One region of the Agromyces sp. CF514 genome, then DNA from elsewhere that is predicted to be linked to it. Evidence: predicted binding sites of a transcription regulator. Region 1 holds the regulator's gene; the other holds the start of a gene.
The links. The regulator HrcA, encoded in region 1, represses chaperone genes, less so after heat shock. The targets are predictions, from matches to a motif close to TTNGCACTCGNNNNNNNCGAGTGCNAA.

Region 1 (15,100 bases):
CCGGGCGGGGCCGGGTTCTCTTCACTGCCCGGGCGGAGCTCGTCCATCGGGAAGCTCAGCACGTCGGTGGGGCCGGGCTCGTCCATCCACTGCACGTGCAGCTGCTCCATGGCGCCCTCGTCGACGAGGACGATCGCGAGCTCGGCGTCGGCGTGCACGTGCAGCGCGTCGAGCACGTAGACGGCGAGGCGCTGCAGCACCGCCTCGTCGACCTCGATGGCGGATTCGTTGTTGACCTCGATGCTCACGAGTTGATGCCCTTTCGAGGGAGGTGGTCGCGCGGGCCTGCGTGCCCGCGCCGCTCGGCGCGGTTCGCGAACTCGCGCGCCTGGTCGCGTTCGTAGCGCTGCGCCTGCGAGCGCTGGTCGTACTCGGTGTACGCGTCGACGATCTGTCCGACGAGCGTGTGCCGGACGACGTCGGCGCTCGTGAGGTGCGCGAAGTGGATGTCGTCGATGCGGTCGAGGATGCGGGTGACGAGGCGCAGACCGCTCGCGCCGCCCGGCAGGTCGACCTGGGTGACGTCGCCCGTGACGACCATCTTCGAGCCGAATCCGAGGCGCGTCAGGAACATCTTCATCTGCTCGGGCGTCGTGTTCTGCGCCTCGTCGAGCACCACGAACGAGTCGTTCAGCGTGCGGCCGCGCATGTACGCGAGCGGTGCGACCTCGACCGTGCCCGACGCGAGGAGCTTCGGCACCATCTCGGGGTCCATCATCTCGTTGAGCGCGTCGTAGAGGGGCCGAAGGTAGGGGTCGATCTTGTCGGTCAGCGTGCCGGGGAGGAACCCGAGGCGCTCACCCGCCTCGACGGCCGGTCGCGTCAGGATGATGCGGCTGACCTCCTTGCGCTGGAGCGCCTGCACGGCCTTGGCCATCGCAAGGTAGGTCTTGCCGGTACCGGCGGGGCCGATGCCGAAGACGACCGTGTGCTCGTCGATCGCGTCGACGTAGGCGCGCTGCCCCTCGGTCTTGGGGCGGATCGTCTTGCCGCGCGAGGCGACGATGACCTGTCCGAGCAGCTCGGAGGGTCGGGAATCGGGATCGGCTTCGAGCATGCGGGCCGAACTCCTCACTTCGGTCGGGGTGGGATCCTGGTCGGCTCGCACGAGCTCCAGGAGTTCTTCGATGAGCCTGCGCACCCTGCGGCGTTCGGATGCCTCGCCGCGGATGCCGATCTCGTTCCCGCGCACGTGCACCTCGACGTCGGGGTACTCGCGCTGGATCGTGGTCAGCAGGCGGTCCTGGGGGCCGAGCAGTCGCACCATGGCGATGCCGTCGATGCGCAGATGCTCCTCGTCGGCGCGCGTGGTCGTGCCCTCGTCGACGGGCTGGTCAGTGCGTCGGTCGTGGGGTGCGGCCTCTGCGGGACGCACGTCGTGGTCGCTGCGGTCGGGGTGCTCGCCCTGCGGGTCAGCCGCCAAGCGACGCCTCCTCGAGTCCGCCGGCCAGCACGTGCGCGTGCACGTGGAAGACGGTCTGCCCGGCGCCCGCACCCGTGTTGAACACGAGCCGGAAATCTCCGTCGGACAGGTCGGCGGCGATGCCTCTGGCCACCTCGACGAGCTCGGCGAGCAGCGCGGGATCGCCGGCTGCGAGCTCGACGACGTCGCGATAGGCGCCGGACTTCGGCGTCACGACCACGTGCACCGGGGCCTTCGGCGCGATGTCGTGGAACGCGATCACGTTCGCCGTCTCGGCGACGATGCTCGCGGGGATCTCACGCGCGGCGATGCGCTCGAACAGGGTCGGCTCGGCGGTTGCGGTCATGTCTCCATCGTAGCGAGGGATGCCTCACCACCGCCCGAGTCGGGCGTTCAACACGGCGATCGCCGCCGGACCGGCCGTCGAGGTGCGCAGCACCGAGTCGCCGAGGCGCACGGTCTCGGCTCCGGCGGCGACGAGCCGCTCGATCTCGGCCGGCGCGATGCCGCCCTCGGGTCCGACCACCAGGGCGAGGTCGCGGGCGTCGCCGTCGCCGTCACCGTCGGTACGGATGCCGGTGAGCGGCGTCGTGGCCGTCGGCTCGAGCAGCAGCACGCGCACGCCGTCGAGCAGCCTCGCGAGGCCGGCGGTCGCCATGAGCGGCGCGACCTCTGGCATCCAGGGCCGGATCGACTGCTTGGTCGCCTCGCGGACGATGCTCGCCCACCTGGCGCGGCCCTTCTCGGCCTTCGGGCCGTCCCAGCGGGAGACCGACCGGCTCGCCGACCACGGCACGATCGCGTCGACGCCGAGCTCGGTCGCCGCCTGCACCGCGAGCTCGTCGCGGTCGCCCTTGGCGAGGGCCTGCACGAGCGTGATGCGCGGGCTGGGCGCGGGCGTCGTCACGACGGCGCCGAGCTCGAGCACGAGTTCGCGGGGAGCCGTCTCGACCACGGTCGCCGCGGCGAGGGAGCCTCGCCCGTTGCCGACCGAGAGCTGCTCGCCGACGCGCACGCGCGACACCGTCACCGCGTGGCGCGCCTCGTCGCCGGTCAGGCGCACGAGCTCGCCCGCGGAGGCACCGGCCAGGTCGAGGCTCTCGTCGAGGTAGAGGTGGCTCATCGCGAGGTCCGTCAGCCGAGGAACTTGTCGCGCAGCCGCGCGAACAGGCCCTGCTGGAAGTGGGCGAGCTCGGGCGACGGCGCCTTCTTCGCTGCAGCGAACTGCTGCACGAGCTCGCGCTCCTTCGTCGAGAGCTTGGTGGGCGTGACGACCTGCACTCCGATGCGGAGGTCGCCGCGGCCGGTGCCGCGGAGCTTGGAGACGCCGCGGTCCTTCACGGTGAGGATCTCACCGCTCTGCAGGCCCGCCTTGATCTCGACCTCGACGTCGCCGTCGAGCGCCTCGATCTTCGCCGTGGTGCCGAGGATCGCGTCGGTCATCGACACCGAGAGCGTCGCGAGCAGGTCGTCGCCATTGCGGCTGAACACGTCGTGGTTCTTGACCTTGATCTCGAGGTAGAGGTCGCCGTTCGGTCCGCCGGCGGGGCCGGACTCGCCCGATCCGGGCATCTGCAGGCGAACGCCGGTGTCGACGCCGGCGGGGATGTCGACGGGAACCGTGCGGCGCGCGCGCACCCGGCCCTGGCCCTGGCAGGTGACGCACGGCGTCGCGATGACGGTGCCGTAGCCGCGGCACGTGCCGCACGGGCTCGAGGTCATGACGTTCCCGAGCAGCGATCGCACCGCCCGCTGGATCGATCCGGTGCCGCCGCAGATGTCGCAGGTGACGGGCGACGTGCCGGGCTGGCAGCAGGATCCGTTGCACGTGCCGCAGACCACCGCGGTGTCGACCTCGATGTCGCGGTGGGTGCCGAAGACGACCTCGTCGAGCCCGACCTCGACGCGGATCAGCGCGTCTTGACCGCGCTCGCGGCGCGAGCGCGGTCCGCGGCTCTGCTGCGCGCCGCCGAAGAAGGTCTCGAAGATGTCTCCGAAGCCGCCGAAGCCCTGGGCGCCGCCGAACCCGCCCTGGTCACCGAGGTCGTACTGCTGGCGCTGCTTCGGGTCGGAGAGCACGTCGTACGCGTGGGTGACCGACTTGAACCGCTCGGACGCCTCGGCGCCCGGGTTGACGTCGGGGTGCAGTTCGCGCGCGAGGCGGCGGTACGCCTTCTTGATCTCGTCGGGGGATGCGTCGCGTGCGACGCCGAGGACCTCGTAGTGGTCTGCCACGGAGGGCGTGTCCTTTCGATAGCGGATGCCGGTGGGGGCCGGCTGCTCAGTTCTCGCCGAGGGTGCGGGAGAGGTATCGGGCGACCGCGCGGACGGCGGCCATGCTGTGGGAGTAGTCCATGCGCGTCGGACCGACGACGCCGAGCCTGGAGACGTCGCGCCCGGGGATCTCGAACGCGCTCGAGAGCACCGACGTCTCGCCGAGTCCGAACGACGCGTTCTCGCGGCCGATGCGCACGGCGACGGCGTGCTCGTCTGCGGCCATCTCGCCGAACAGGCGCAGCAGCACCACCTGCTCCTCGATGGCCTCGATCACGCCGAGGATCGAGCCGGCGAAGTCCTGTTCGGTGCGCACGAGGTTCGCGGCGCCCGCGACGACCAGTCGATCCTGGCGCTGGGCGCGGGCCTGGTCGGCGAGCGTCGCCGCGAGCGTGTGCAGCACGGCGGCATCGGCCGGGGCGACGTCGGCGAACCCGGTCGACAGCGACTCCGCGGCATCCGCCATGGCCCGACCGCCGGCGAGCTCGTTGAGGCGGGCGCGATGCGCGGCGAGGGTCGCCTCGTCGACGGGGAAGGGCAGCTCGGCGACACGCTGCTCGACCTGCCCCGAGTCCGTGATGAGGATGCAGATGACGCGCTCGGGCGCGAGCGAGACGAGCTCGACGTGACGCACGCGCGCGCTGCCGAAGCTCGGGTACTGCACGACCGCGAGCTGCTTGGTGAGCTGCGCGACGAGGCGCACCGTGCGCGCGAGCAGCTCGTCGAGGTCGCTGGATTCGCCGAGGAAGGTCTCGATCGCGTGCCGCTGCGCACGCGTCATGGGGCGGACCTCGGTCAGCTGGTCGACGAAGACGCGGTAGCCCTTGTCGGTGGGGATGCGGCCGGACGACGTGTGCGGCGCCGCGATGAGCTCCTCCTCTTCGAGGAGGGCCATGTCGTTGCGGATCGTCGCCGCCGAGACCCCGAACGAATGCCGCTCGACGATGGCCTTGGACCCGACCGGTTCGCGTGATGCGACGTAGTCCTGGACGATCGCCCTGAGCACGGCGAGGCTGCGTTCGGAGACCATGTTCCTCGCTTTCGCCGTGCGGTTAGCACTCATTCGACCTGAGTGCCAATCATACCGCGGAACTCAGGGTAATCCCCATTGCCGACACTCGGCGCCAGCGCTAGCTTTGGCTTGTTCCGCAAGAGAACTGCGGCCACCCCCTCGCCGCAGCGGACGATACCCCCGACCCCGAAAGGCGCGCACCATGTCAGATCCCAACGCAGGCCCCGCAGATCCCAACCTGCCTCCCACGCCGCCGCAGCAGCCGGCCGCACCGCAGCCCGGCGCGCCCGCCGCACCCCTCTCGCGCGAGCAGGACATCCAGTGGGGCTCGTTCGCCCACCTCGGCGGAATCCTCGGCTTCCTGCCCTCGCTCATCATCTGGCTCGTCTTCAAGGACCGCGGCTCGTTCACGAACACCGAGGCGAAGGAGGCGCTGAACTTCCAGATCACGCTCGTGTTCGCCCAGATCGCGATCTTCATCCTGACCTCGATCATCACGGTGGTCACCTTCGGCCTCGGCAGCGTGCTCGTCCTGCTCTCCTGGGCCGTGTGGATCGTGGGCGTCGTCTTCTCGATCATCGCCTTCCTCCAGGCGAAGGAGGGTCGCAACTACCGCTACCCCTTCGCCATCCGACTCATCAAGTAGTCGGAGCGCGCGCACATCGCCCGCCGTGGGAGCGTCACCTCCCGCGGCGGGCGTTGCTGTGCCAGCATGAAGGCGTCCGCAGTCACCGCGCCGGATCGGCGCATCCGAACAGGAGAAGACGATGTCCGACCTGCCCCCTCCCCCTCCGCCGCCGCAGAACCCCTACGAGCAGAGCCCGCAGCTGAGCCCGAACGATGAGAAGCTCTGGGCCACGCTCGTGCACATCGGCGGCATCTTCTTCGGCTTCATCCCGTCGCTGATCGGCTACCTGGTCCTCAAGGACAAGGGCCCGTTCGTGCGCGCGCACACCGCGACCGCGCTGAACTTCCAGATCACGATGACGATCGCCGCGATCGTGAGCAGCATCCTCTGGCTCGTCGTCATCGGCATCTTCCTCTCGATCGCCGTCGCGATCGTGGTGATCGTGTTCAGCATCATCGCGGCCGTCAAGGCGAACCAGGGCGAGGCGTACACGTACCCGCTCTCGATCAAGTTCGTGAGCTGACCGGGGCTTCGTCCTCGAACGGGGTTCAGTCCTCGAGCAGGCGCCGTACGACGGCGTCCGCGAGCAGCCGTCCTCGCCTGGTGAGCGTCAAGCCACCGGCGAGGGCGGCTTTCGCGTCGACGAGGCCGTCGGCGATGAGGCCCGCCACGGCGTGCCGGCCGCCCGTGTGCAACGAGGCGATGTCGATGCCCTCGCGGATGCGCGTGAGCAGCAGCACGCGCTCGGTCTCGCGCGTGGGCGCGTCGAGCACCTCGCGTCCGACGGCCGGCGAGTGCCCGGCGGCGAGCCGCTCGGCGTAGGCGGCCGGATGCTTCGCGTTCCACCAGCGCACCCCGCCGACGTGGCTGTGGGCTCCGGGTCCGACGCCCCACCAGTCGTCGCCGCGCCAGTACCCGAGGTTGTGCCGGGAGCGGTGGGCCGCATCGGTCGCCCAGTTGCTCACCTCGTACCATTCGAAACCGGCCTCGGCGAACGCCTCGTCGGCGAGCTCGTACATGTCGGCCTCGAGGTCGTCGTCGGGCTGGGCGAGCTCGCCGCGGCGGATCTGCCGCGCGAGCTTCGTGCCGTCCTCGACGATGAGCGCATAGGCGCTCACGTGGTCGGGCCGTTCGGCGACGACCGCCTCGACGCTGCGACGCCAGTCGTCGAGCGACTCTCCGGGCGTTCCGTAGATGAGGTCGAGGCTCACGTCGAGCCCGGCATCGCGCGCCCAGCGCACCACGAGCGGCACCCGGGCGGGGTCGTGCGTGCGGTCGAGCGCCGCGAGCACGTGCGGCACCGCCGACTGCATGCCGAAGGAGACGCGCGTGAACCCGCCCTCGGCAAGGCGACGCAGGTCGTCGGGGCCGACCGAGTCGGGGTTCGCCTCGGTCGTGACCTCGGCGCCGTGCGCCAGGCCGAACTCGTCGCGGACCGCCCCGAGCATGCGCACGAGGTCGTCGGCGGGCAGCAGCGTGGGCGTGCCGCCCCCGAAGAAGACCGTCTCGGCCTCGCGCGCGACGACGCCGGATGCCGCGAGCACGCGCCGCGACATCCGGACCTCGTCGATGGCCTGGTCGGCGTAGTCGACCTGCCGGGCACCACGGAGTTCACTCGCGGTGTAGGTGTTGAAGTCGCAATACCCGCAGCGCACGCGGCAGAACGGCACGTGCACGTAGACGCCGAGCGCGCGCTCCTGCGCGCCGTCGGCCGCGGAGGCGGGCAGCAGGCCGTCGAGCGGCGCCGGCTCGCCGAGCGGCAGCGCGGAACCCACGCCTACACGCCGCCGGCGGGGTGCAGGGCCCGGAGCTGCTGTCGCGTGAGCTCGCGACGACGTCGGCGCACCCATGGCGCGAGGACGCGCTTCGAGCCGCCCGCGGTCGCGCGGAACGAGCGGATCGTGAGCCAGACCGTGTCGTCGTCGCGGCGCTCGAGCACGAACGACTCCTCGCCGCTCTCGAGACCGGCGGCCGTCGTGCCGAACGCGTAGCCCACGCGGTCGGGCTCGTCGATCACGTAGACCACGAGCACGGGCGTCGGGTGCGAGCGGAACCGGCCGCGTCGCACGAGCGTCGCCTGCATTCCCGACGCGATGTACGCGGTTCCGTCTTCGCCGAAGCGGTCCTCGGTGCGCGGGCCCGGCTGCTCGGCGAGCGGTGCACCCTCGGCGTCGTACACGATGCCCGGATACTGGGCGCCCGTGCCGGCGGAGACATCCGTCACCTCGTACCCTGCGCCGCGCTGGATGCCCCAGGTCATGAGGGCCTCGGCCGCACGCTGGAAGCGCTCGACGCCGCTGCCGAGCCGAACCGCGTCTTCGGCGGGGCGATAGCCCGTCGGCGGATAACGCATGAGGTCGGGTTCGAGCGTCGCGCCGATCGAGCCGTAGGTGACGGACTGATCGGTGAAGGTGCTGCGTCGGGTCATCGGGAACCTGCTTACTTCTTGTCCTTCTTCTCGACGTCGCCGCTCAAGGCAGCGATGAACGCCTCCTGCGGGACCTCGACCCGGCCGACCATCTTCATGCGCTTCTTGCCCTCCTTCTGCTTCTCGAGCAGCTTGCGCTTGCGGCTGATGTCACCGCCGTAGCACTTGGCGAGCACGTCCTTGCGCATGGCGCGGATCGACTCGCGCGCGATGATGCGCGCGCCGATCGCGGCCTGGATGGGCACCTCGAACTGCTGGCGCGGGATGAGCTCGCGCAGGCGGCCCGTCATGAGCACGCCGTACGCGTAGGCCTTGTCGCGGTGCACGATGGCGCTGAACGCGTCGACCTGCTCGCCCTGCAGCAGGATGTCGACCTTCACGAGGTCGGCGGCCTGGTCGCCGACCGGCTCGTAGTCGAGCGACGCGTAGCCAGCGGTCTTCGACTTGAGCTGGTCGAAGAAGTCGAACACGATCTCGCCGAGCGGGATGTTGTAGCGGATCTCGACGCGGTCCTCGCCGAGGTACTCCATGCCGAGGAGCGCGCCGCGACGCGACTGGCAGAGTTCCATGATGGTGCCGACGTAGTCCTTCGGTGCGAGGATCGCGGCGCGCACCATGGGCTCGCGCACCTCGCTGATCTTGGCACCCGTCGGGAACTCGCTCGGGTTCGTGACCGTGACGGTCTTCTTGTCTTCGGTGGTGACCTCGTAGACGACCGACGGCGCGGTGTTGATGATGTCGAGCCCGAACTCGCGGCGAAGTCGCTCGGTGACGATCTCGAGGTGCAGCAGGCCGAGGAACCCGGCGCGGAAGCCGAAGCCGAGCGCGACCGAGGTCTCGGGCTCGTAGACGAGCGCCGCGTCGGAGAGCTTCAGCTTGTCGAGCGCCTCGCGCAGCTCGGGGTAGTCGCTGCCGTCGATCGGATAGAGGCCCGAGAAGACCATCGGCAGCGGCTCGGTGTAGCCCGCGAGCGCCTCGGTCGCCGGCTTCACGGCCGTGGTCACCGTGTCGCCGACCTTCGACTGGCGCACGTCCTTCACGCCCGTGATGAGGTAGCCGACCTCGCCGACGCCGAGACCCTTGGTGGGGGTCGGCTCGGGCGCGCTCACGCCGATCTCGAGGATCTCGTGGGTCGCCTTGGTCGACATCATCTGGATGCGCTCGCGCGGGTTGAGCTGGCCGTCGACCATGCGCACGTAGGTGACGACGCCGCGGTAGCTGTCGTAGACCGAGTCGAAGATCATGGCGCGCGGCGGCGCGTCGGCGTCGCCCACCGGCGCCGGGATGCGCTCGACGACGCGGTCGAGGAGGTCTTCGACGCCGAGCCCGGTCTTGCCCGAGACCTTGAGCACGTCTTCGGGCGAACCGCCGATGAGGTCGGCGAGCTCGCGCGCGTACTTCTCGGGCTCGGCCGCCGGGAGGTCGATCTTGTTCAGCACCGGGATCACCTCGAGGTCGTTCTCGAGCGCGAGGTAGAGGTTCGCGAGCGTCTGGGCCTCGATGCCCTGCGCCGCGTCGACCAGCAGGATCGCGCCCTCGCACGCGGCGAGCGAACGCGACACCTCGTAGCTGAAGTCGACGTGACCGGGGGTGTCGATCATGTTCAGCGCGAAGGACGTGTCGCCGACCTGCCACGGCATGCGGACCGCCTGGCTCTTGATCGTGATGCCGCGCTCGCGCTCGATGTCCATGCGGTCGAGGTACTGCGCGCGCATGTCCCGGTCGCTCACGACTCCCGTGATGCCGAGCATCCGGTCGGCGAGGGTCGACTTGCCGTGGTCGATGTGCGCGATGATGCAGAAGTTGCGGATCAGCGCGGGGTCGGTGGCGGCGGGCACCGGCGGGGTATGGGCTCTCGGAGACATCCCGACGATTCTCCCACGAGTTTCCTTCGCACTTTCGACGGATGCCGCGCGCAGGTGCCCGCGACTACGCTGACACGCACCATGACCGCGTCAGCAGCACCCGCACCGCTCCCCCTCCTCGACTTCGGGAGGGTGTCGCCGTCGGCGCTCCGACCGGTGTTCGTCACGCTCCGATTCGGGCTGCACGTGCTCGTCGTCGGCCTGGCCCTGTTCGTCATGATCCGGGCGCTCCTCGCCGACGGCGCGAACGAGGTGCCCGTCACGATCCTCACGATCGCGTTCCTCGCCTGCTACGGCGCCGGCGTCGCGACCGCCCACCGCAACCTGCCGCAGTGGGCGCGCGTGCTCTGGCTCACGGCGCTGCTCGCGCTCTGGGCCGCCATGTCCGCGCTGACCCCGGATGCCGCGTTCCTCGCGTTCCCCCTCTTCTTCCTCGAGCTGCACGTGCTCGCCGCCCCGCTCGCCGTGCCGCTCGTGATCGTCACGTTCGGCCTCTCGGTGTGGGGCACGGCGACCCACCTCGGATTCGAGGTCGGCACGATCCTCGGCCCGCTCATCAGCGCGGGCGTCGCGATCGTCATCGGCCTCGGATACCGGGCCATGGCGCAGGAGACGAAGGACCGCCAGGCCCTCATCCTCGACCTCATCGCCACGCGCGAGGAGCTCGCGACGGCCAGCCGCGAGGCCGGCACGCTCGCCGAGCGCGAGCGCATCGCCCGCGAGATCCACGACACGGTCGCCCAGGGGCTCTCGAGCATCCAGATGCTGCTGCACGCCGCCGAACGCGACGTGGCCGACGAGCGCACGCTCGAGAAGCTGCGGCTCGCCCGCGAGACCGCCTCCGAGAACCTCGCCGAGACGCGGCGGTTCATCCGCGAGCTGAGCCCGCCTTCGCTCGACGAGCAGACGCTGCCGTCGGCGCTGCGGCGACTCGCGGCGGCCGTCGACGAGCAGGCAGCGCAGGCCGGGTCGGCCACCCGCGTCTCGTTCGCCACCAGCGGCGACCCCGTGACCCTGCCCATGTCGATCGACGCCACGCTCCTGCGCATCGCGCAGGGCGCACTCGCGAACGTGCTGCGGCATGCGCGCGCCACCCGGGCCGAGCTGACGCTCAGCTACCTGGGCGACGAGATCGCGCTCGACGTCGTCGACGACGGCATCGGGTTCGACCCCGCCGCGATCGCGAACGAGCCCGGATCCGAGCTCCGCTTCGGACTGCGGGCGATGCGCGAACGCGCCGAACGCGAGGGCGGGTCGATCGAGGTCGAGTCCCATCACGGCGACGGCACGGCCGTGTCGGTGCGCATCCCCGTGGTGACCGCGTGAGCGCCGCGGGCGAGGCGGGCGACGCGGGCGACGACCGCGCGGGCGTGCGCCGCGGCATCCGGCTCGTGATCGCCGACGACCACCCCGTGGTGCGCGCCGGCGTACGCGCGATGCTGGAGGCCGAACCCGACCTCGAGGTCGTCGCCGACGTCGACCGGGCGGATGCCGCGGTCAGGCGCGCCGCAGAGGGCGGGGTCGACGTCGTGCTCATGGACCTGCAGTTCCCGTCCGCCATGCAGGGCGCGGAGGCGACGAGGCACATCCGCTCGCACGCCGATGCGCCGCGCGTGCTCGTGCTCACCAACTACGACACCGATGCCGACATCCTGAGCGCGATCGAGGCGGGCGCGAGCGGCTACCTGCTGAAGGACGCGCCGCCCGCCGAACTCGTCGCGGCGATCCGGACCGCTGCGACGGGCGAGCCTGCGTTCGCGCCGGGGGTGTCGTCCCGACTCGACGCGAACGGCGGCCTCGAGCGTCTGACCGGCCGTGAGGCCGAGGTGCTCGGGCTCGTCGCGAGCGGCTACACGAACCGCGAGATCGGCAAGGCGCTCTTCCTCAGCGAGGCGACCGTGAAGTCGCATCTCGTACACATCTTCGCCAAGTTGGAGGTCGGGTCGCGCACGGCCGCCGTCGCACGGGCGCGCGACCTCGGCATCATCCGCTCGAACTGAGCGAACCGACGCCGACCCGACCCACCGACTCAGCAGCTCCGACTCCCCGGATCGGGCCGATCGGATGCCGCGGCCACCGCATTGGTGCCATGCGCGCGTTGCTGGTATCGTTGTCTGTTGGCTTGCGTGTGGGTCCCACCCCGCACGATTCGCCGCGCGAGGCCCCTCTACCTTCGCTCGGCACATCCGGTACCCGCACAAGAACGAAAGACGAACCACGTGGCAAACATCAAGTCGCAGATCAAGCGCATCAAGACGAACCTGAAGGCTCAGGAGCGCAACAAGGCCGTCAAGAGCGAGGTCAAGAGCGCCGTCCGTGCTGCTCGCGAGGCCATCGCCACCGGTGACAAGGACAAGGCCACCGCCGCCGTCCGCGTCGCAGGTCGCAAGCTCGACAAGGCCGCCAGCAAGGGCGTGATCCACAAGAACCAGGCCGCGAACCGCAAGTCGGCCATCGCGAAGCAGGTCGCCGCCCTCTAAGGCGCAGCGTCTGATCGAACGCCCCGCACGCGCGTCGTGCGGGGCGTTCGTCGTTTCTCGGAGTGCGCGGTCGGGCGGGCTTCTCGCGGTGCGTGGTCGGGCGATCGGACGAGCCGCGGCCGGCGTGCCCCTGTCCGTCAGGCTGCGTGCTCAGCTGCGGCCGCGTGCGGCGATGACGCCGACGAGCCGCTCGAGCGCGAAGACCGGATCGCGTTCAGCACCCTTGACCGCGGCGTCGGTGCGCGCGAGCTGCACGATGGCCTGCTGGAGGCCCTCGTCGGTCCAGCCGGCGAGATCGCGCCGGGCACGGTCGACCTGCCACGGCGCGAGCCCGAGCGAGGACGCCACCCCGGGGCCGCCACCGCGAACGCCCGAGACCTTCGCCATGGTGCGGATCTTCATCGCGAACGCCGCGACCATCGGCACCGGGTCTGCGCCGCTGTCGAGCGCGTGCCGGAGCGCCACGAGCGCGTCGCCGTATCGGCCCGCGATCGCCGCATCGGCGACCTCGAAGGCGTTCGTCTCGACGCGGCCGCCATAGTACTTGGCGACGACCGCCTCGGTGATGTCGCCCGGGGTGTCGGCCAGCAACTGCCGACATGCGGCGTCGAGCTCGGCGAGGTCGTCAGCGAAGGCCGCGACGAGCGCGCGAAGGGCCCGGGGCGCGATCGAACGGCCGGCCGCCCGGATCTCGGTCTGCACGAAGGCCTGCTTGTCGGATTCGCGCTTGAGCTCGGCGCACACGATCTCGATCGCCGAGCCCTCGCCGGAGCGGATCGCGTCGAGCATCTTCTTGCCGCGGACGCCGCCGCGGTGCCGCACGACGACCGTGACCGACTCGGTGGGCTGGCCGACGAAGTCGACCATGTCGAGGATCAGGTCGTCGGTCGCCTTCTCGGCGCCGTCGATGCGGATCAGCCGTGCCTCGCCGAAGAGCGAGGGGCTCGCGAGCGTGAGGAGCTCGCCGCGCTGGTACGCGTCGCCCGAGATCTCGCTGACCTCGAGCGCGGGGTCCTCGGCACGGAGGAGCTCACGGAGCCGGTTCGACGCACGCTCGGCCAGCACGTCTTCTGGGCCCGAGACGAGCACGATCGGCGCCGGGCGAACCTGGTCGTACGTCAGCTGCGGGATCGCCGCCGCCTTGGCTCGCGCGTTGCCGCGCCCAGCGCCACCGGTTCGAGCTGCCACGGCACCTCCCTTTCCGCTCAAGTCTACGGGCGAGGTGAGACAGTGCCCGAGTCGCGCTCGGTCCACAGGGCGAACCGCCCGTCTCCCGTCGCCGTGAGCAGGGCGGTGCCGGCGCGGTCGCTGCGCACCGGCACCGTGCCGACCCGAACGAGCAGGTCGAGCAGTCGATCGGTCGGGTGCCCGTAGCCGTTGTCGACGCCGACGCCGATGACGCCGACCGTCGCGGAGAGCTCCTCGTAGAGCCGCTCGCTCTGGTCGGCCGAGCCGTGGTGCGCGACCTTCACGAGGTCGACCGGCCCGATCGCGTTCGAGCCGAGGAGGCGGGCCTGGGCCTCTTCGCCGAGGTCGCCGAGGAACACCGCCCGACCGAGCCGGCCTTCGATCTCGAGGACGACGCTCGCGTCGTTGCCGGGCGCGGTCTCAGGGGGCGGCCAGAGCACGCGCCAGCGCGAGTCGCCGAGCCCGCCCCGGCGACCGGCGGTCACCTCAACAGCATCCGCCCCCGCAGCGACGAGCGGGTCGAGCACGCGGGCCGACCGATCGCCGTCGAGCGGGCCGTGCACGACCGTCGTCACCATGCCGACCACGGCGGGGCTGCCGGCGACGTGATCGGCATCCCAGTGCGTGAGCACGAGCACGTCGATCGACTCGACGCCGAGCAGGTCGAGGCACCTGTCCAACGCCGCGGGGTCGGGTCCGGTGTCGAAGAGCGCGGTCGCCCCCTCGGAGCGCACGAGCACCGCATCGCCCTGCCCGACGTCGCAGTCCGCGACATCCCAGTCCGCCGGGTGCGTGGCCCTCGCGACGACCGAAGGCCCGATCACGAGGCCGAGCGGCACGGCGACCAGGAGCACGAACGACGCCGTCACCGTTCGGCGCAGCGCCGGCCTCAGGGAACGTCCGAGGAGCAGCCAGAGTCCGGCCGCGGTCGCTGCGAGCATCGTGACCGCGCCGAGTGCGTCGGGAAGCCAGGGCAGTCGCCCCCCGGGCATCGCCGCGGCACCGTGCGCGACGAGCGCGATCCACGTGGCCGGCAGCCAGGCGACCTGGAGGAAGGCGAAGCCGACCGACGGCAGGAACGGCAGCACGAGGCATCCGATCATGCCGACGATCGTGCCCACCGGCGCCGCAGGAGCCGCGAGCAGGTTCGCCGGAACACCGTAGACCGCCACGGCGGGATCCAACAGGATGAGCACCGGCTGGCACGCCAGCTGCGCCGCGACCGGGACCGCGAGCACGACGGCCAGCGGCACGGGCATGAGGTCGGACAGCCGGCGGGCGAGGGGTCCGGCCAACAGGAGCAGCCCCGCGGTCGCCGCCGCCGACAGGGCGAAGCCGTAGTCGCGGGCGAGCCAGGGATCCTGCACGATCAGGACCGTGACGGCGACGGAGAGCGCCGAGACGCCGCCCGAGCGCCGGGAGGACGCGACGCCCACCAGGATCACCGCAGCCATGGCCCCGGCCCGGATGACGCTGGCCTGCGGCGTCACGAGCACCACGAAGCCCGAGAGGGCGAGCAGCGCGACCAAGACCCGTGTGCGCCGGCCCAGGCCGCACGCCGCGGCCAGGCCGAACGCGGCCGCCGTCACGATCGCGCAGTTCGCCCCCGAGACCGCCGTGAGATGCGTGAGCGAGCTCGCCTTCATGGCGGCGTCGAACTCGGCGCCGACCGCCGACGTGTCGCCGATCGCGAGTCCGGGCACGAGCGCCGCACCGTCGCCGTCGAGGCCTGCTGCGGCATCGGCGAATCCACGCCTGAGCTCCGATGCCCACTCGAGCCACGGCGGCGGCGCGCCGACCAC
Region 2 (15,100 bases), 1.0 Mb from region 1:
GTCGAGCTCCTGCGTCGCGGAACCGGCCTCGATCTTCAGCGTCTGGTCGCGGTCGCCGGTGTTGACGACGGTCATGACGAGGTTGCCGTCTTCGCCGTCTTCGCTCACGACGAGGATGTTGCGAAGGTCGAGGTCGCCGACGGTGACCGAGACGCCGTCGCTCGCGTCGTAGTGCTCGGTCGTCGCCTGGTAGGTGACCATCGAGCAGCCGGTCGCGCCGATGGCGAGACCCAGGGCCAGAACAGCGGATGCCGCGAGACGCGCCTTCACAGAACCTCCAAGTACGGGCGTGCGTGAACGTTGCGAAGCACGCACGGGAATCGAATCCGAGTGTAGCGCAACGCGATGACGCGGCCTGCGAGCGAGCGGCGGAACCTTAGCACGAACGCGAATGTGATATCCTGAAAGTTGCCGGAAGGACATATATTCATGCTTTTTGAGGTTGGCGAAACCGTCGTATACCCGCATCACGGCGCCGCAACGATCACCGAGGTGAAGAAGCGCATCATCAAGGGTGAGGAGAAGCTCTACCTCAAGCTGAACGTCACGCAGGGTGACCTCGTCATCGAGGTGCCTGCTGAGAACGTCGACCTGGTCGGCGTGCGAGACGTCATCGGCAAGGAGGGCCTCGACAAGGTCTTCGAGGTGCTGCGTGCACCGTTCACCGAGGAGCCCACGAACTGGTCCCGTCGCTACAAGGCGAACCTCGAGAAACTCGCCTCCGGCGATGTGATCAAGGTCTCCGAAGTGGTGCGCGACCTGTGGCGCCGAGACCAGGACCGCGGCCTGTCCGCGGGTGAGAAGCGAATGCTCGCCAAGGCGCGCCAGATTCTCATCTCCGAACTCGCGCTGGCTGAGAAGACCGACGAAGAGGCCGCCTCGACGGTGCTCGACGAGGTCCTCGCCTCCTAGTGCTCCTCGACGTCGCGCCCGATCCCGGGCGCGACGTCGTCGTGTCGGCCGTGCCGTCGTGCTCGGTCGACACGGGCGCGCCCTCGGCTGGCTAGGCTCGAACCATGAGTTCGTCGACGGTCGCCGTCATCCTGGTCGCCGCGGGCAGCGGAACGCGGCTCGGTCGCGCAGAACCCAAGGCCTTCGTGCCGTTGGGCGATTCGACGATCCTCGGCGTCGCCCTCGATGCCGTGCTCGGCATGCGGGAGGCACCGCACATCGTGGTCGTCGCACCGGCCGACCGGGTCGCCGAGGTCCGCGCACGATTCGCGGACGTCGCGGCCGCGGCATCCGCCCCGTTCGACGTCGTGCCGGGCGGCGCGTCGCGTCACGAGTCGGTCGCGGCGGGCCTCGAGGTGCTGCCCCACGTCGTCGACACCGTGCTCGTGCACGACGCGGCCCGGCCGCTCACCCCCTCGCTCGTCTTCGACGAGGTCGCCGCAGCCGTCCGCGCCCGCGGTCACGGCGTCGTTCCCGGCCTGCCCGTCGTCGACACCATCAAGCGCGTCGAAGGCCGGCGCATCGTCGAGACGGTCGACCGATCGCGGCTCTCCGCCGTGCAGACGCCGCAGGGATTCCCGCGCGAAGACCTCGACGACGCGTTCCAGGCCGCCGACCCGTCGGTCGAGTTCACCGATGACGCCGCGATCGCGGCGGCGGCCGGAATCGAGATCGACCTCGTGCCCGGAGACGCTCGCGCCTTCAAGATCACGGTGCCCGAGGACCTGCGTCGGGCCGAACGGCTGGTCGGCGACGCGAAGGGCGGGATGACGCATCCCGATGCGGCGGCTTCGGCCGCGCCGACCGGGCCGGGGGAGTCGGCCGTACCCGACCTGCGCATCGGAACCGGGGTCGACGTGCACGCGTTCGACGACGATCCGGCGACGCCGCTCTGGCTTGCAGGCCTCGAATGGCCGGGGGAGGGTGGGCTCTCGGGGCACTCCGACGGCGACGCGGCCGCGCACGCGATCTGCGATGCCCTCCTGGCCGCAGCCGGGCTGGGCGACGTCGGCGCGATCTTCGGCACGGCCGATCCCCGGTTCGCGGCAGCGCACGGGGAGGTGTTCCTCGCCGAGACCCGGCGACTCGTCGAGGCATCCGGGTTCCGCATCGTCAACGTCACCGTGCAGGTCGTGGGCAACCGGCCGAAGCTCGCCCCTCGCCGGGCGGAGGCCGAGGGGCTGCTCTCGGGCGTGCTCGGCGCGCCCGTGTCCGTCGCGGCGACGACGACCGACGCGCTCGGCTTCACGGGGCGCGGCGAAGGTGTCTCGGCGATCGCGACCGCGATGCTCGCGCGCACCTGATCGACGGCCCCGACCCGGATCCCGCACCGGCAGCCGCTTCGATCGCCGACCCGACGCAGGCGCACGCCGAGAGAGGGGTCGGAGCGCCGATCGGGCGCTCAGCCGCACGCCGGTAGGCTTGCCGGGTGACCGTGCGACTCTACGACTCGAAGGCCCAGGCCCTGCGTGACTTCGTGCCCTTGATCGAAGGGCACGTCGGCATGTACGTCTGCGGCCCGACCGTGCAGTCGAGCCCGCACATCGGGCACCTGCGCAGCGCGCTCGTCTACGACATCCTGCGACGTTGGTTCTCGTACCGTGGCCTCGACGTCGCCTTCGTGCGCAACGTCACCGACATCGACGACAAGATCCTCGACGCCGCGACCGGCGAGCAGTGGTGGGCGCTCGCCTACCGCGTCGAACTCGAGTTCACGGCCGCCTACGCCTCGCTCGGCATCCTCCCCCCGACCTACGAACCGCGGGCGACCGCGAGCGTCCAGCACATGCAGCAGCTCATCGCCGGGCTGATCGAGCGCGGGCACGCCTACGCGGCACCGGATGCCTCGGGCGACGTGTACTTCGACACCGCGAGCTGGCCGGCGTACGGCGAACTCACGCGCCAACAGCGCGACAAGATGGAGGCCGCAGCCGACGCCGACCCGCGCGGCAAGCGCGACCCTCGCGACTTCGCGCTCTGGAAGGGCCGCAAGGCCGACGAGCCGGAATCGGCGTCCTGGGCGTCGCCGTGGGGAGACGGCCGCCCCGGCTGGCACATCGAGTGCTCGGCCATGGCCACCCGGTACCTCGGCCGCGAGTTCGACATCCACGGCGGTGGGCTCGACCTGCGGTTCCCGCATCACGAGAACGAACTCGCCCAGTCCACCGCGGCGGGCGACGCGTACGCCAGGTACTGGGTGCACAACGGGCTGGTCAACGTCGGCGGCCAGAAGATGTCGAAGTCGCTGGGCAACTCGGTCTTCGCGGCCGAGCTGCTCGAACTCGCCTCGCCGCTCGCCGTGCGATACCTGCTCGGCGCCGCCCACTACCGATCGACGCTCGACTACACGCCGACCTCGCTCGTCGAGGCCGAGGCCGCCGTCGACCGCATCCGCACCTTCCTCGACCGCGTCGAGCGCCGTCTCGCAGGCACCCGGTTCGCGGGCATCGGGGCTCCCGTGATCCCCGACGCGTTCGGCGCGGCCATGGACGACGACCTCGGAGTGCCGCAGGCCCTCGCGGTCCTGCACGACACCGTCCGTGCCGGCAACCAGGCGCTCGACGGCGACGAACTCGATCAGGCCGCGGTGCTCCACGGGCAGGTCTCGGCGATGGTCGGGGTGCTCGGCATCGACCCGCGAGACCCGCACTGGGCGCCCGACGCCGGGCCAGCGGCATCCGCCCTCGACACACTCGTGACTCGACTCATCGAAGACCGCCAGACGGCACGCGCGGCGAAGGACTTCGCTGCCGCAGACCGTATCCGCGCCGAACTCTCGGCCGCGGGCATCACCATCGAAGACAGCCAGAACGGCACGCATTGGAGCTTGGAATCATGAAGGGCAGCGGAAAGCCTCGCGCCGGCGCAGTGCGCAAGGCGAAGAACAAGCAGGTCGGATCAGGCGGCCAAGGCCGCCAGGCGCTCGAGGGCAAAGGGCCGACCCCGAAGGCCGAAGACCGCGCCTGGCACCCCGCCGGCAAGCGCAAGGCCGCCGAGGAGCGGTATGCGGCCTCAGGCGGAAAGGGCCGTCCAGGCGCGAAGGTCGCCGGGCAGGGCGCACGATCGGGTGCACCCCGCGGGGCGTCCGGTGCATCACGACGCTCGAAGTCGGGCGACGAGTCCGAGATCGTGACGGGCCGCAACTCCGTCGTCGAGGCGCTGCGCACGCGCATCCCCGCCACGACGCTCTACGTGGCCGCGCGCGTCGAGATGGACGACCGCGTGCGCGAGGCGATGAAGATCGCCACCAACCGCGGCATCCCCATCCTCGAGGTCATGCGGCCCGAGCTCGACCGGCTCGCCGGCGAGGGCGGCGTGCACCAGGGCCTCGCCCTGAAGGTGCCTCCCTACGAGTACGCCCACCCGATCGAACTGCTCGATGAGGTCATCGCCCGCGACGAGACGCCGCTCTTCGTCGCGCTCGACGGCATCACCGACGCCCGCAACCTCGGAGCGATCATCCGCTCCACCGCGGCGTTCGGCGGCCACGGCATCATCGTGCCCCAGCGTCGATCGGTCGGCGTGAACGCGGGCGCATGGAAGACCTCCGCGGGCGCCGCGGCGCGCATCCCCGTCGCCATGGCTCCGAACCTCACCCAGACGCTCAAGGCGCTCAAGGAACGAGGCGTGTTCGTGCTCGGGCTCGACGGCGACGGCGACGTGTCGCTGCCCGGCCTGTCGTGGGCGGAGCGCCCGATCGTCATCGTCGTCGGCAGCGAGGGCAAGGGGCTCTCGCGTCTGGTCGCCGAGACGTGCGACGCGATCGTGTCCATCCCGATCAGCGCGGCGACCGAGTCGCTGAACGCCGGCATCGCGGCATCCGTCACCCTCTACGAGATCTCGAAGCTCCGCGCCGAGGGCTGAGGCCGGCTGCACCGTCGAACGCCCCGCTGCACCACGTGCGCAGCGGGGCGTTCGCGTCGCTGCACCTCGGGAGCGCCCGCGGACTCAGACCTTCAGCCGCCAGTCGTCTTCGTCGTCGGGGTCGACGACGGCCACGGCAGACGTGTCGAGCGGCACCACGTCGATCGACGTCGTGATCGCGCCCGTCTGCGGGTCGATGACGGTCGCCTCGTCGCGCCGATGGCGCAGCACCGTGTTGATGTACGAGGCCACGGCCTCGGCCAGTGGGATGTCGTGACCGGCTTGCTGCGCGAGGTACCAGCGGTGCTCGAGCAGCTGGTGGAAGACCTCGGCGGGCTCGAGCTTGCCGCGCAGATCGGTCGGGATGGCACGCACGACCGGCTCGAAGACGCGCACGAGCCATTCGTGGGCGACCATCTCCTCGTCGAGCTCGCCCTTGCCGTAGGTCACCCGGTACGAGTCGAGGTCGTTGAGCAGTCGGCGCGCCTGGTTCTCGCCCGCGTCGAGCCCGGTGAGGCGGAGCAGGCGGCGCTGGTGGTGTCCGGCGTCGACGACCTTCGGCTGGATGCGCACGGTCGTGCCGGCGCCGTCGGTGCGGATCGAGAGCTCCTCGATGTCGAAGCCGAGCTTGTTCAGACGGCTCACGCGCTCGTTGATGCGCCAACGTTCGGCCGACGAGAAGGATTCGGAGCCCGTGAGCTCGCTCCAGAGGCTGCGGTACGCGTCGACGATGCCGTTCGAGATGCGCACCGGGTCGAGTTCGTCGGCCACGCGACCGCCGGCCTCGAGGTCGAGCAGTTCGCCGGCGATGTTCACGCGGGCGATCTCGAGGTCGTTCTCGCGCTGGCCGTTCGAGAGGCCGCCCTCGTAGAGCTTGCCGGTCTCGGCGTCGACGAGGTAGGCGGCGAAGGCGCCCGCGTCGCGACGGAACAGCGTGTTCGAGAGCGACACGTCGCCCCAGAAGAACCCGATGATGTGCAGGCGCACGAGCAGCAGGGCGAGCGCGTCGACGAGACGCGTCGCCGTGTCGGGGCGCAGCGTCTGCGAGAACAGGGCCCGGTAGGGGAGCGAGAAGCGCAGGTGACGGGTGACGAGCACCGGCTTCAGGGGGTCGCCTTCGTCATCGGAGCGGTTCGTGATGACCGCGACGGGCTCGACGCACGGCACCTCGAGACGCTGCAGCGTGCGCAGCATCTCGTACTCGCCGCGCGCCATCTCGGCGGTGGTCTCCTTGATCGCGACCACGTGGCCGGCGAGGTGCGCGAAACGCACGAGGTGGCGCGAGATTCCCTTGGGCAGCGCCGCGATGTTCTCGTTCGGCCAGGCCTCGAGCGGCAGGTGCCACGGGAGGTCGAGCAGGGCCGGGTCGGTCGTGGCCGACGTGATCGATAGTGAGCCGCTCATCGTGGTTCAGCGTAGCCCGAAACGCCGATGCCGGCCGGGCCCATGGCCCGACCGGCATCGATCGTTCGTGAGAGGCGAGGTCAGGCGACGACGGCCTTGTTGCCGAGGCGCAGGCCCGACTCGATGTCGAACAGGTGCACGTGGTTCGGCGTGGCCGTGAGGTACACGCGGTCGCCGGCGTTCGGGTGGCTGCGACCGTCGACGCGGGCGACGATGTCGGTGCGCTTGCCCTCGACCGTGGAGTGGCCGTAGAGGTAGCCGTCGGCGCCGAGCTCCTCGACGAGGTCGACGTCGACTGCGAGGCCCTCGCCCTGGACCGCCGAGACGGTGATGTCCTCGGGGCGCACGCCGATGGTCGCGCTCTTGGCCGAAGCCTCGGCGAGCACGTCGCGGTCGACCGGGACCGTCGCCGTGCCGAAGAGCACGCCGCCCTCGGTGAGGTCTGCGTGGAACAGGTTCATCGCGGGCGAGCCGATGAAGCCCGCCACGAAGACGTTCTGCGGCTTCTCGTAGAGGTCGCGCGGGGTGCCGACCTGCTGGAGCAGGCCGTCCTTCAGCACGGCGATGCGGTCGCCCATGGTGAGCGCCTCGGTCTGGTCGTGCGTGACGTAGACCGTCGTGACGCCGAGGCGACGCTGGAGCGAGGCGATCTGGGTGCGGGTCTGCACGCGGAGCTTCGCGTCGAGGTTCGACAGCGGCTCGTCCATGAGGAACACCTGGGGCTGGCGCACGATCGCGCGGCCCATGGCGACGCGCTGACGCTGACCGCCCGAGAGTGCCTTGGGCTTGCGGCTGAGGTACGGCTCGAGGTCGAGGAGCTTGGCGGCCTCGAGCACGCGGGCGGCGCGCTCCTCCTTGCCGACGCCGGCGATCTTGAGCGCGAAGCCCATGTTCTCGGCGACGGTCATGTGGGGGTACAGCGCGTAGTTCTGGAAGACCATCGCGATGTCGCGGTCCTTCGGCGGCACGTCGGTGACGTTGCGGTCGCCGATGAAGATGTTGCCGTCGTTGACCTCTTCGAGGCCGGCGAGCATGCGGAGGGACGTGGACTTGCCGCAACCCGAGGGGCCGACGAGCACGAGGAACTCGCCGTCTGCGACATCGAGGTCGAGCTGGTCGACGGCCGGGCGAGTGCCGCCGGGGTAGAGGCGGGTGGCCTTGTCGAACGTGACTGACGCCATGGTTCTGCTTCTCCTTCACCGGCAGGTACGTGCCGGACGATCCGTAGTGAATGGACTGCGTCGACGTCGACGCTCCCTCAGTATTGCACGGGAGGAGGCGACGGCCGATTCGGCGCCGGCCCGCGGAGTCCGCGGGCGGGGCTCGCCTGCACGGCAGCCTCGAAGCGGCTGGGAGCCCGCCGGGCGGCCGCCGAACGCCAACCATGGCCTTCGTGTGGCTGATTCCCAGCCATCCTTCCTACTATCGTGGGTGCGTTCGCAGTACGCGCGCGCCCACACAGCGACCCGGAGTGACCATCGATGACCAACGGCGGATCCCAAGAGCCACGTGCCACCCGTAACGAGAAGCGGGAAGCGGCCCGAGAGAAGGCGCGAGTCCTTCGCGAGGAGCAGAAGAAGCGCGACAAGCGCAACAAGGTCCTGATCCAGGGCGGCGTCATCGTCGCCGTGCTGCTCGTCGCGGCTCTCGTCGGTTGGCTGATCTTCAACAGCATCAAGCCCGCCGGCCCCGGTCCTGCGAACATGGCGAGCGACGGCATCGTGCTCGTCGCGGGCGAAGACGGTGCGATCACCGCGGTCGAGACCCCCGCCATCAAGGCGGGCGGTGAGCCCACCGCCACGGTTCCCGACGACAGCGGCACGGTCGCGAACATCGTGACCTACATCGACTACCTCTGCCCCTACTGCGGCCAGTTCGAGACGACCAACTCCGAGGCGATGCGCACGATGGTCGAGTCCGGTGCGGCGACGCTCGAGATCCACCCCATCGCGATCCTCACGAACAAGTCGGCCGGCACGCAGTACTCGCTGCGCGCGGCCAATGCCGCCGCGTGCGTGGCAGACCTGTCGCCCGACGCCTTCTTCGACTACAACGAGGCGCTCTTCCAGAACCAGCCCGAAGAGGGTTCGGTGGGTCTGGCGAACGCCGACCTGAAGAAGCTCGCGACAGATGCCGGCGCAGCCTCCTCGGTCGCCTCGTGCATCGACGACATGCGCTTCAAGACGTGGGTGCAGGATGCCACGACGCGGGCGCTGACCGGCCCCATCCCGAACTCCGACCTCACCTCGGTGACCGGCACGCCCACCGTGCTCGTGAACGGCCAGCAGTACAGCGGCTCGCTCACCGACGCGCAGGAGTTCCAGTCGTTCGTGGTGCAGGCCACGAGCGCGACGTTCAACGAGTCCGAGTCGACCCCGACTCCGACGCCCACGCCGACTCCGGCCCAGTGAGCCGGTCCGCGCGGCGGAGTCCCTCCACGGGACTCCGCCGCGCGGTCGGTAGGATGTCCTGGGTTCCCCTCGCGGGGCGCCCTCGCCGGCTTGGCGCAATTGGTAGCGCACCGCTCTTGTAAAGCGGGGGTTGCGGGTTCGAGTCCCGCAGCCGGCTCTTGACTGAAGACGAACCCGTTCCCCATGCCGCGCAGGCGGCGCACGCGAACGAGGCGCACCGGCACGCCCACGTCGAAGCGCCCGGCATGCCCGCGTGGATCGCGATCGCCATGGCCGTGGTCGGCGGTGCGCTGACCGCGGTGCAGTCGCGCGTCAACGGGCAGCTCTCGGCGGCGATCGGCGACCCCTACACGGCCGCGGCGATCTCGTTCGGAAGCGGCCTGGCGATCCTGCTCGTCGCGCTCGTGTTCTGGAAGCCGGGGCGGGCCGGGTTCGGCAACGTCGCACGCGAGCTGCGGGCCGGCAGGATCAGCTGGTGGATGCTGTTCGGCGGCGTCGCGGGCGCCTGGTTCGTCGCGACGCAGGGACTGTCGGCGGGCGTCATCGGCGTCGCGCTCTTCACGGTCTCGATCGTGGCGGGCCAGACCGTCGGCGGGGTCGTGTTCGACCTCGTGGGGCTCGGGCCGGCCGGTCGACGCCCGCTCACCGCGCCCCGGGTCTTCGGTGCGCTGCTCGCACTCGCAGCCGTGATCTGGACCCTGTCGTCCGAGATCGGCGGGGCAGTGCCCGTGCTCCTCGTGATCCTGCCCTTCACCGCGGGCTTCGGGTCGGCGTGGCAGCAGGCGGTCAACGGCCGGATCCGCGTCGCCGCCTCCAGCGCGCTCACGTCGACGCTCGTGAACTTCATCGTCGGCACGACGGTGCTCGTCGTCGTGATGATCGTGCACTCCTCGCTCGTCGGATGGCCGACCGCACTGCCCGGCGAGGCCTGGCTCTACGCCGGCGGGCTCATCGGGTGCCTCTTCATCGCCGTGCAGGCGATCGTCGTCCGCGTGATCGGCGTGCTCGTGCTCGCGCTCGCAGGCGTCGCGGGCCAGCTCACGGCCGCGCTCGCGCTCGATCTGTTCGTGCCCGTCGGCGATCAGACGGTGGAGCTCGCCACGATCGGCGGTGCCGCGCTCGCGCTCGTCGCAGTCGTCATCGCGAGCACGAGGTGGTCGCGCAGCAGGCACGTCGTCGCACCCGTGGAGCCGGCGGCGCCGGCCGACCGAACGCCCTGAGCGCAGCATCCGTCGCAGTGCCCGCAGCGGCGGGCGACCCGGTCACTCGAGCGTCGTGAACCGATCCGACGCGTCGCGGGGCACTCGTCGCTCGTCGCGCCGGCCCGCCGGCCTCCCGCCGACGTAGAGCCAGCCGAGCAGCGCCTCGTGCTCGCCCAGCCCGTGCATCGCCGCGACGGCCGGATGCCGCGTGTGCGGGCCGGTACGCCACATCACGCCCCAGCCCGCCTCGTCGAGCAGCAGGCTCAGCAGGTGCGCGACGCCAGCGGCGGTGGCGTCCTGCTCCCACTCGGGCACCTTGTGGTGGTCGGGCGTGCGCACCGCGACGACGGCGAGCAGCAGGGGAGCGCGCAGCGGCTTGGCCGCCAGCTTGGCGGCGCTCCGCTCGTCGGACGCACCCAGGCCCGAGGCCTCGGCCAGGGCCGCGCCGAGACGCTCGCGTGCATCGCCCCTCAGCGCGATCACGCGCCACGGGTGAAGCGCCGCGTGATCGGCGACCCGGCCGGCTGCCCCGAGCAGCTCGAGGAGCTCCGCATCGTCGGGTGCGACATCCGTCACCTTCGACACCGAACGGCGCGCGCGTGCCGCCTCGAGCACCGGGCGCACGCTCAGGGCTCGGGCGTGAAGTCGAGCGCGATCGAGTTCATGCAGTAGCGGTCGCCCGTCGGAGTGCCGAACCCGTCGGGGAAGACGTGGCCCAGGTGCGACCCGCAGTTCGCGCAGCGCACCTCGGTGCGGACCATGCCGAGCGAGGTGTCCTCGATGAGCTCGACGGCTTCGGGCCGAACGGACTCGTAGAAGCTCGGCCAGCCGCATCCGGAGTCGAACTTGGTGCCGCTCTTGAAGAGCTCCGCACCGCACGCCGCGCATGCGTAGACGCCGGCGCGCTCCTCGTCGAGCAGCTCTCCCGTCCACGGGCGTTCGGTCGCCGCCTCGCGCAGGACCTCGAACTGCTCGTCGCCGAGCTGTTCGCGCCACTCGTCGTCGGACTTCTCGACCTGATACGCCATGGGGTTCCCTTCAGAACTGCGGATGTCTCCATCGTCGCAGGTCGCCGAGGCTCGCGCACACACACGCCGTGGACGCTCGGCAGCCTCACGGCAACGCATCCCTAGGATGTGACGCGAAGGCGACGCCGTCGCCGCGGGAGGTGCACGGTGACGCTCGAACGGCCCTCGCACGACCCCGAGGCGCAACTCGACCCGCTCGCGCTCCGCGTGCTCGCCTTCGAGGCCCATGCCTGGCAGCAGCCGGGCGTGAAGGCGGAGGGCATCCGCGACGAGTTCGGCATGTCCGCCGCCCGCTACTATCGGATCCTCGGAGAGCTCCTCGACTCGCCTGCGGCGCTCCGGCACGACCCCATGCTGGTGAAACGCCTGCTGCGGCTCCGCGAGGCGCGCGCGGCGACGCGGGCACGGCGCTCACTCTCGAACGGCCGCACGCTCGACTGAGCAGGCCCCGACCCCGACGACTGGACCCATGGCGCAGAACTCCCCTCGAGATCGTTTCGACACGATTCCCCACGGCATCGAGCGCGTGGGCGCTCACCGTGCGCCGCAGCGTCGTGGCGCCCGATGGATCGCCTTCGGCTGGGCCGCCCTCGCGACCGTCGTGCTCACGGGCCTCGGCATCGCATGGGTCGTGGTCGCCAACGACCGGCTCGACTTCTCGGAGGCGTCGCCGACCGCGACGGAGACGCCGGTCGTCACGGCCGAGCCGACCATCGCGCCCGACGTACCCGTGACGGTGCTCAACGGCACGGACACGAGCGGACTGGCCGCGACGGCGGCCGACGCCCTGACCGCGGCCGGGGTCCCGGTCGGCGCCACCGCGAATGCGAGCGAGACCGACCTCAAGGAGTCGGTCGTCTACTACGCCACCGCCGATCTCGAAGGGGCGGCCAGAGGCGTGGCCCAGGCGATCCCGGGCGCCGACGTGCGCCTCGATGCGAAGTTCGGCGAGATCGGCACCCCGCTCGTGCTGGTCGTCGGCTCGGACTACGCCGCGAGCGTCGCGGGCTGACCTCGCGGGCCCACCTCGCAGAATCGTTGCAATTCCGCGACATTCGGGTGCGTCCCGCCCCTTCTCCTGGCCGTGCCCGCGTCATTAGTATCTGGAATTGGTCGCTCGAACCCGTGTAACGCCAGGTACCACCCGTGGTCCCGTCAGCACGACGGGCAGGCCCGGTACAGGCAACGCGCACGTGCTGATCGACACACGGCAATTTGGGAGCAACGCATGGCGAACGGAACCGTCAAGTGGTTCAACGCTGAAAAGGGCTACGGATTCATCACCGTCGACGGAGGCCAGGACGTCTTCGTCCACTACTCCGCGATCGACATGGCCGGATACAAGGTCCTCGAAGAGGGCCAGGCGGTCGTGTTCGAGGTCGGCACCGGTTCCAAGGGTCCGCAGGCTGAGGGCGTCCGCCCCGCCTGATCGAAGCGTGAACGATGCGCCGCCAGAAGCCTCGTGCCGGCGGCGCATCGTCGTCTCCGGGCCGGCGGGCACCGGGCGACCGGGGCGCCGGTCCGGCGCGTCGCCCGCGTTCGTGCGGGTCGCGGTGGTTGGCTGTGCGCATGGCGCGGCGGAACGCATCTGCCATCAGGTGGCGGTCTTCTGCCGTGCTGCTCGCCGTCGCCGCGGTGCTGCTCGCGGCGTGCAGCGCTCCCGAGACCGAACGAGTCGTCGCCACGCCGACGCCGACCCCCGACGCGCGACCCGTCGGTGCTTCCGCAGCCCCGGTCGCGGTCGCGTTCGCCCCGCTGCGCGGCACCCGTGCCGAGTGGGCGGCCATGCAGCATCCGTCGATCGCGGCGAAGATCGACAACCACGAGGAGGCGCGACCGCAGCTCGCGCTGAATCGCACCGACCTCGTCTTCGAGGAACTGGTCGAGGGCGGCCTCACGCGATACCTCGCGGTATGGCACTCCGACATCCCGGACGAACTCGGGCCCGTGCGCTCCATCCGACCCATGGACCCCGATATCGCGACGCCCTTCGGCGGCATCATCGCGTACTCGGGCGGCCAGGAGCAGTTCGTCGAGATGATGCAGGCGACGCCGCTGGTGAACCTGGTCTTCGACTTCGACGACACCGGGCTCTTCGCTCGCGCCGATGAACGGCCGGGCCCCCACGACGTGATCCTCGACGCGGCCGAGGCGCTCCGGCGCAACGCCGCCCTCGCTCCGCCCGCGGTGCAGTTCGTGTACGGCAGCGCCGATCCGCTGGCCGACCCCGCCCTCGGGGCGTCCTCGACCACGGGCATCGCGCACGTCTTCTCCGAGGAGCGGTTCCCGTCGTGGACCTGGGATGCGGCGGCATCCGTCTGGCTGAGGTCGCAGGAGGGCTCGCCCGACCTCGACGACGCGGGCGTTCAGGTGCACGCGGTCAACGTGGTGACCATGCGCGTCGGCATCGACTGGAGCTACGGCGAGGTCCCTCGCACGGTGATGGTCGGCACGGGCGAGGCCTGGGTGTCGACCGCCGGCCGGACCGCCCATGGCACCTGGTCGAAGGATGCTGCGGGGACGCCCATCGTGCTGACGGCGGACGACGGACGGCCGTTGCCGCTCGCTCCGGGCAACACCTGGATCGAACTCGTGCCGAACGAGGGATCGGTGTCGTTCGCGCCCTGAGCGAACCTCGTGCGAGGCGCCGGGCGCTCGCTTGCACTCATGTCGGTCGAGTGCCAGAATTGCTTTAGCACTCATTCGAATCGAGTGCTAACAAGAATCTTTGAGACGTCCGAGAAGGGACGAGAAACACACATGGCAAAGATCATTGCTTTCAACGAGGAGGCCCGCCGCGGTCTCGAGCGTGGCCTCAACACGCTCGCCGACGCGGTCAAGGTGACCCTCGGCCCGCGCGGTCGCAACGTCGTGCTCGAGAAGAAGTGGGGCGCACCCACCATCACGAACGACGGCGTGTCGATCGCCAAGGAGATCGAGCTCGACGACCCGTACGAGAAGATCGGCGCCGAGCTCGTCAAGGAGGTCGCCAAGAAGACCGACGACGTCGCCGGTGACGGCACCACGACCTCGGTCGTGCTCGCCCAGGCACTCGTGCGCGAGGGCCTCCGCAACGTCGCCGCAGGCGCCGACCCCATCTCGCTGAAGCGCGGCATCGAGAAGGCCGTCGCGGCCGTCGAGGCCGAGCTCATCGCCAACGCCAAGGAGGTGGAGACCAAGGAGGAGATCGCTGCGACCGCTTCCATCTCCGCCGCTGACGAGACCATCGGCGCGCTGATCGCCGAGGCCATCGACAAGGTCGGCAAGGAGGGCGTCGTCACCGTCGAGGAGTCGAACACCTTCGGCACCGAGCTCGAGCTCACCGAGGGCATGCGCTTCGACAAGGGCTACCTGTCGGCGTACTTCGTCACCGACCCCGAGCGCCAGGAAGCGGTCTTCGAAGACCCGTACATCCTGATCGTCAACGGCAAGGTCTCGAACATCAAGGACCTGCTGCCCATCGTCGACAAGGTGATCCAGACGGGCAAGCAGCTCCTCATCATCGCCGAGGACGTCGACGGCGAAGCGCTCGCGACCCTGATCGTGAACAAGATCCGCGGCATCTTCAAGTCGGTCGCCGTCAAGGCCCCCGGCTTCGGCGACCGTCGCAAGGCTCAGCTGCAGGACATCGCGATCCTCACCGGCGGCCAGGTCATCTCCGAGGAAGTCGGCCTCAAGCTCGAGAACGTCACCCTCGACCTGCTCGGCCAGGCACGCAAGGTCATCATCACCAAGGACGAGACGACCATCGTCGAGGGTGCCGGTGACGAAGAGGGCATCGCCGGTCGCGTCGCGCAGATCCGCGCCGAGATCGAGAACACCGACTCCGACTACGACCGCGAGAAGCTCCAGGAGCGCCTCGCGAAGCTGGCCGGCGGCGTCGCCGTCATCAAGGCGGGCGCGGCCACTGAGGTCGAGCTCAAGGAGCGCAAGCACCGCATCGAAGACGCCGTCCGCAACGCGAAGGCCGCCGTCGAAGAGGGCATCGTCGCCGGTGGTGGCGTGGCTCTCATCCAGGCGGGCAAGACCGCCTTCGAGAAGCTCGAGCTCTCGGGCGACGAGGCGACCGGCGCGAACATCGTGCGCGTCGCGATCGACGCTCCGCTCAAGCAGATCGCCCTCAACGCCGGCCTCGAGCCCGGCGTAGTGGTCGACCGCGTGCGCAACCTCCCCGTCGGCCAGGGCCTCAACGCCGCGACCGGCGAGTACGTCGACATGCTGGCCGCCGGCATCAACGACC

Region 2: a site for HrcA is predicted at 13,553-13,579, ahead of groL (chaperonin GroEL). Genes of this name have one in related genera too.

What each region holds. Positions count from the first base shown of each region.
Region 1 is NZ_FOZD01000001.1:2,689,927-2,705,026, forward strand. It holds gene ybeY (rRNA maturation RNase YbeY) at 1-248, opposite strand, end outside; gene BM342_RS12045 (PhoH family protein) at 245-1,267, opposite strand; gene BM342_RS12050 (HIT domain-containing protein) at 1,413-1,769, opposite strand; gene BM342_RS12055 (16S rRNA (uracil(1498)-N(3))-methyltransferase) at 1,794-2,546, opposite strand; gene dnaJ (molecular chaperone DnaJ) at 2,558-3,658, opposite strand; gene hrcA (heat-inducible transcriptional repressor HrcA) at 3,705-4,727, opposite strand; gene BM342_RS12070 (DUF4870 domain-containing protein) at 4,912-5,355, shown strand; gene BM342_RS12075 (DUF4870 domain-containing protein) at 5,477-5,860, shown strand; gene hemW (radical SAM family heme chaperone HemW) at 5,886-7,112, opposite strand; gene BM342_RS12085 (DUF1990 family protein) at 7,115-7,765, opposite strand; gene lepA (translation elongation factor 4) at 7,777-9,630, opposite strand; gene BM342_RS19910 (sensor histidine kinase) at 9,712-10,956, shown strand; gene BM342_RS19915 (response regulator) at 10,953-11,630, shown strand; gene rpsT (30S ribosomal protein S20) at 11,850-12,110, shown strand; gene holA (DNA polymerase III subunit delta) at 12,261-13,298, opposite strand; gene BM342_RS12115 (ComEC/Rec2 family competence protein) at 13,322-15,100, opposite strand, start outside.
Region 2 is NZ_FOZD01000001.1:1,652,627-1,667,726, forward strand. It holds gene BM342_RS07250 (hypothetical protein) at 1-270, opposite strand, end outside; gene BM342_RS07255 (CarD family transcriptional regulator) at 430-912, shown strand; gene ispD (2-C-methyl-D-erythritol 4-phosphate cytidylyltransferase) at 1,017-2,255, shown strand; gene cysS (cysteine--tRNA ligase) at 2,381-3,790, shown strand; gene rlmB (23S rRNA (guanosine(2251)-2'-O)-methyltransferase RlmB) at 3,787-4,815, shown strand; gene BM342_RS07275 (DUF4032 domain-containing protein) at 4,900-6,219, opposite strand; gene BM342_RS07280 (ABC transporter ATP-binding protein) at 6,300-7,400, opposite strand; gene BM342_RS07285 (DsbA family protein) at 7,701-8,630, shown strand; tRNA gene BM342_RS07290 (tRNA-Thr) at 8,715-8,787, shown strand; gene BM342_RS07295 (DMT family transporter) at 8,789-9,850, shown strand; gene BM342_RS07300 (nitroreductase family protein) at 9,893-10,456, opposite strand; gene msrB (peptide-methionine (R)-S-oxide reductase MsrB) at 10,459-10,860, opposite strand; gene BM342_RS07310 (DUF3263 domain-containing protein) at 11,008-11,301, shown strand; gene BM342_RS07315 (LytR C-terminal domain-containing protein) at 11,330-11,872, shown strand; gene BM342_RS07320 (cold-shock protein) at 12,089-12,289, shown strand; gene BM342_RS07325 (DUF3048 domain-containing protein) at 12,475-13,488, shown strand; gene groL (chaperonin GroEL) at 13,621-15,100, shown strand, end outside.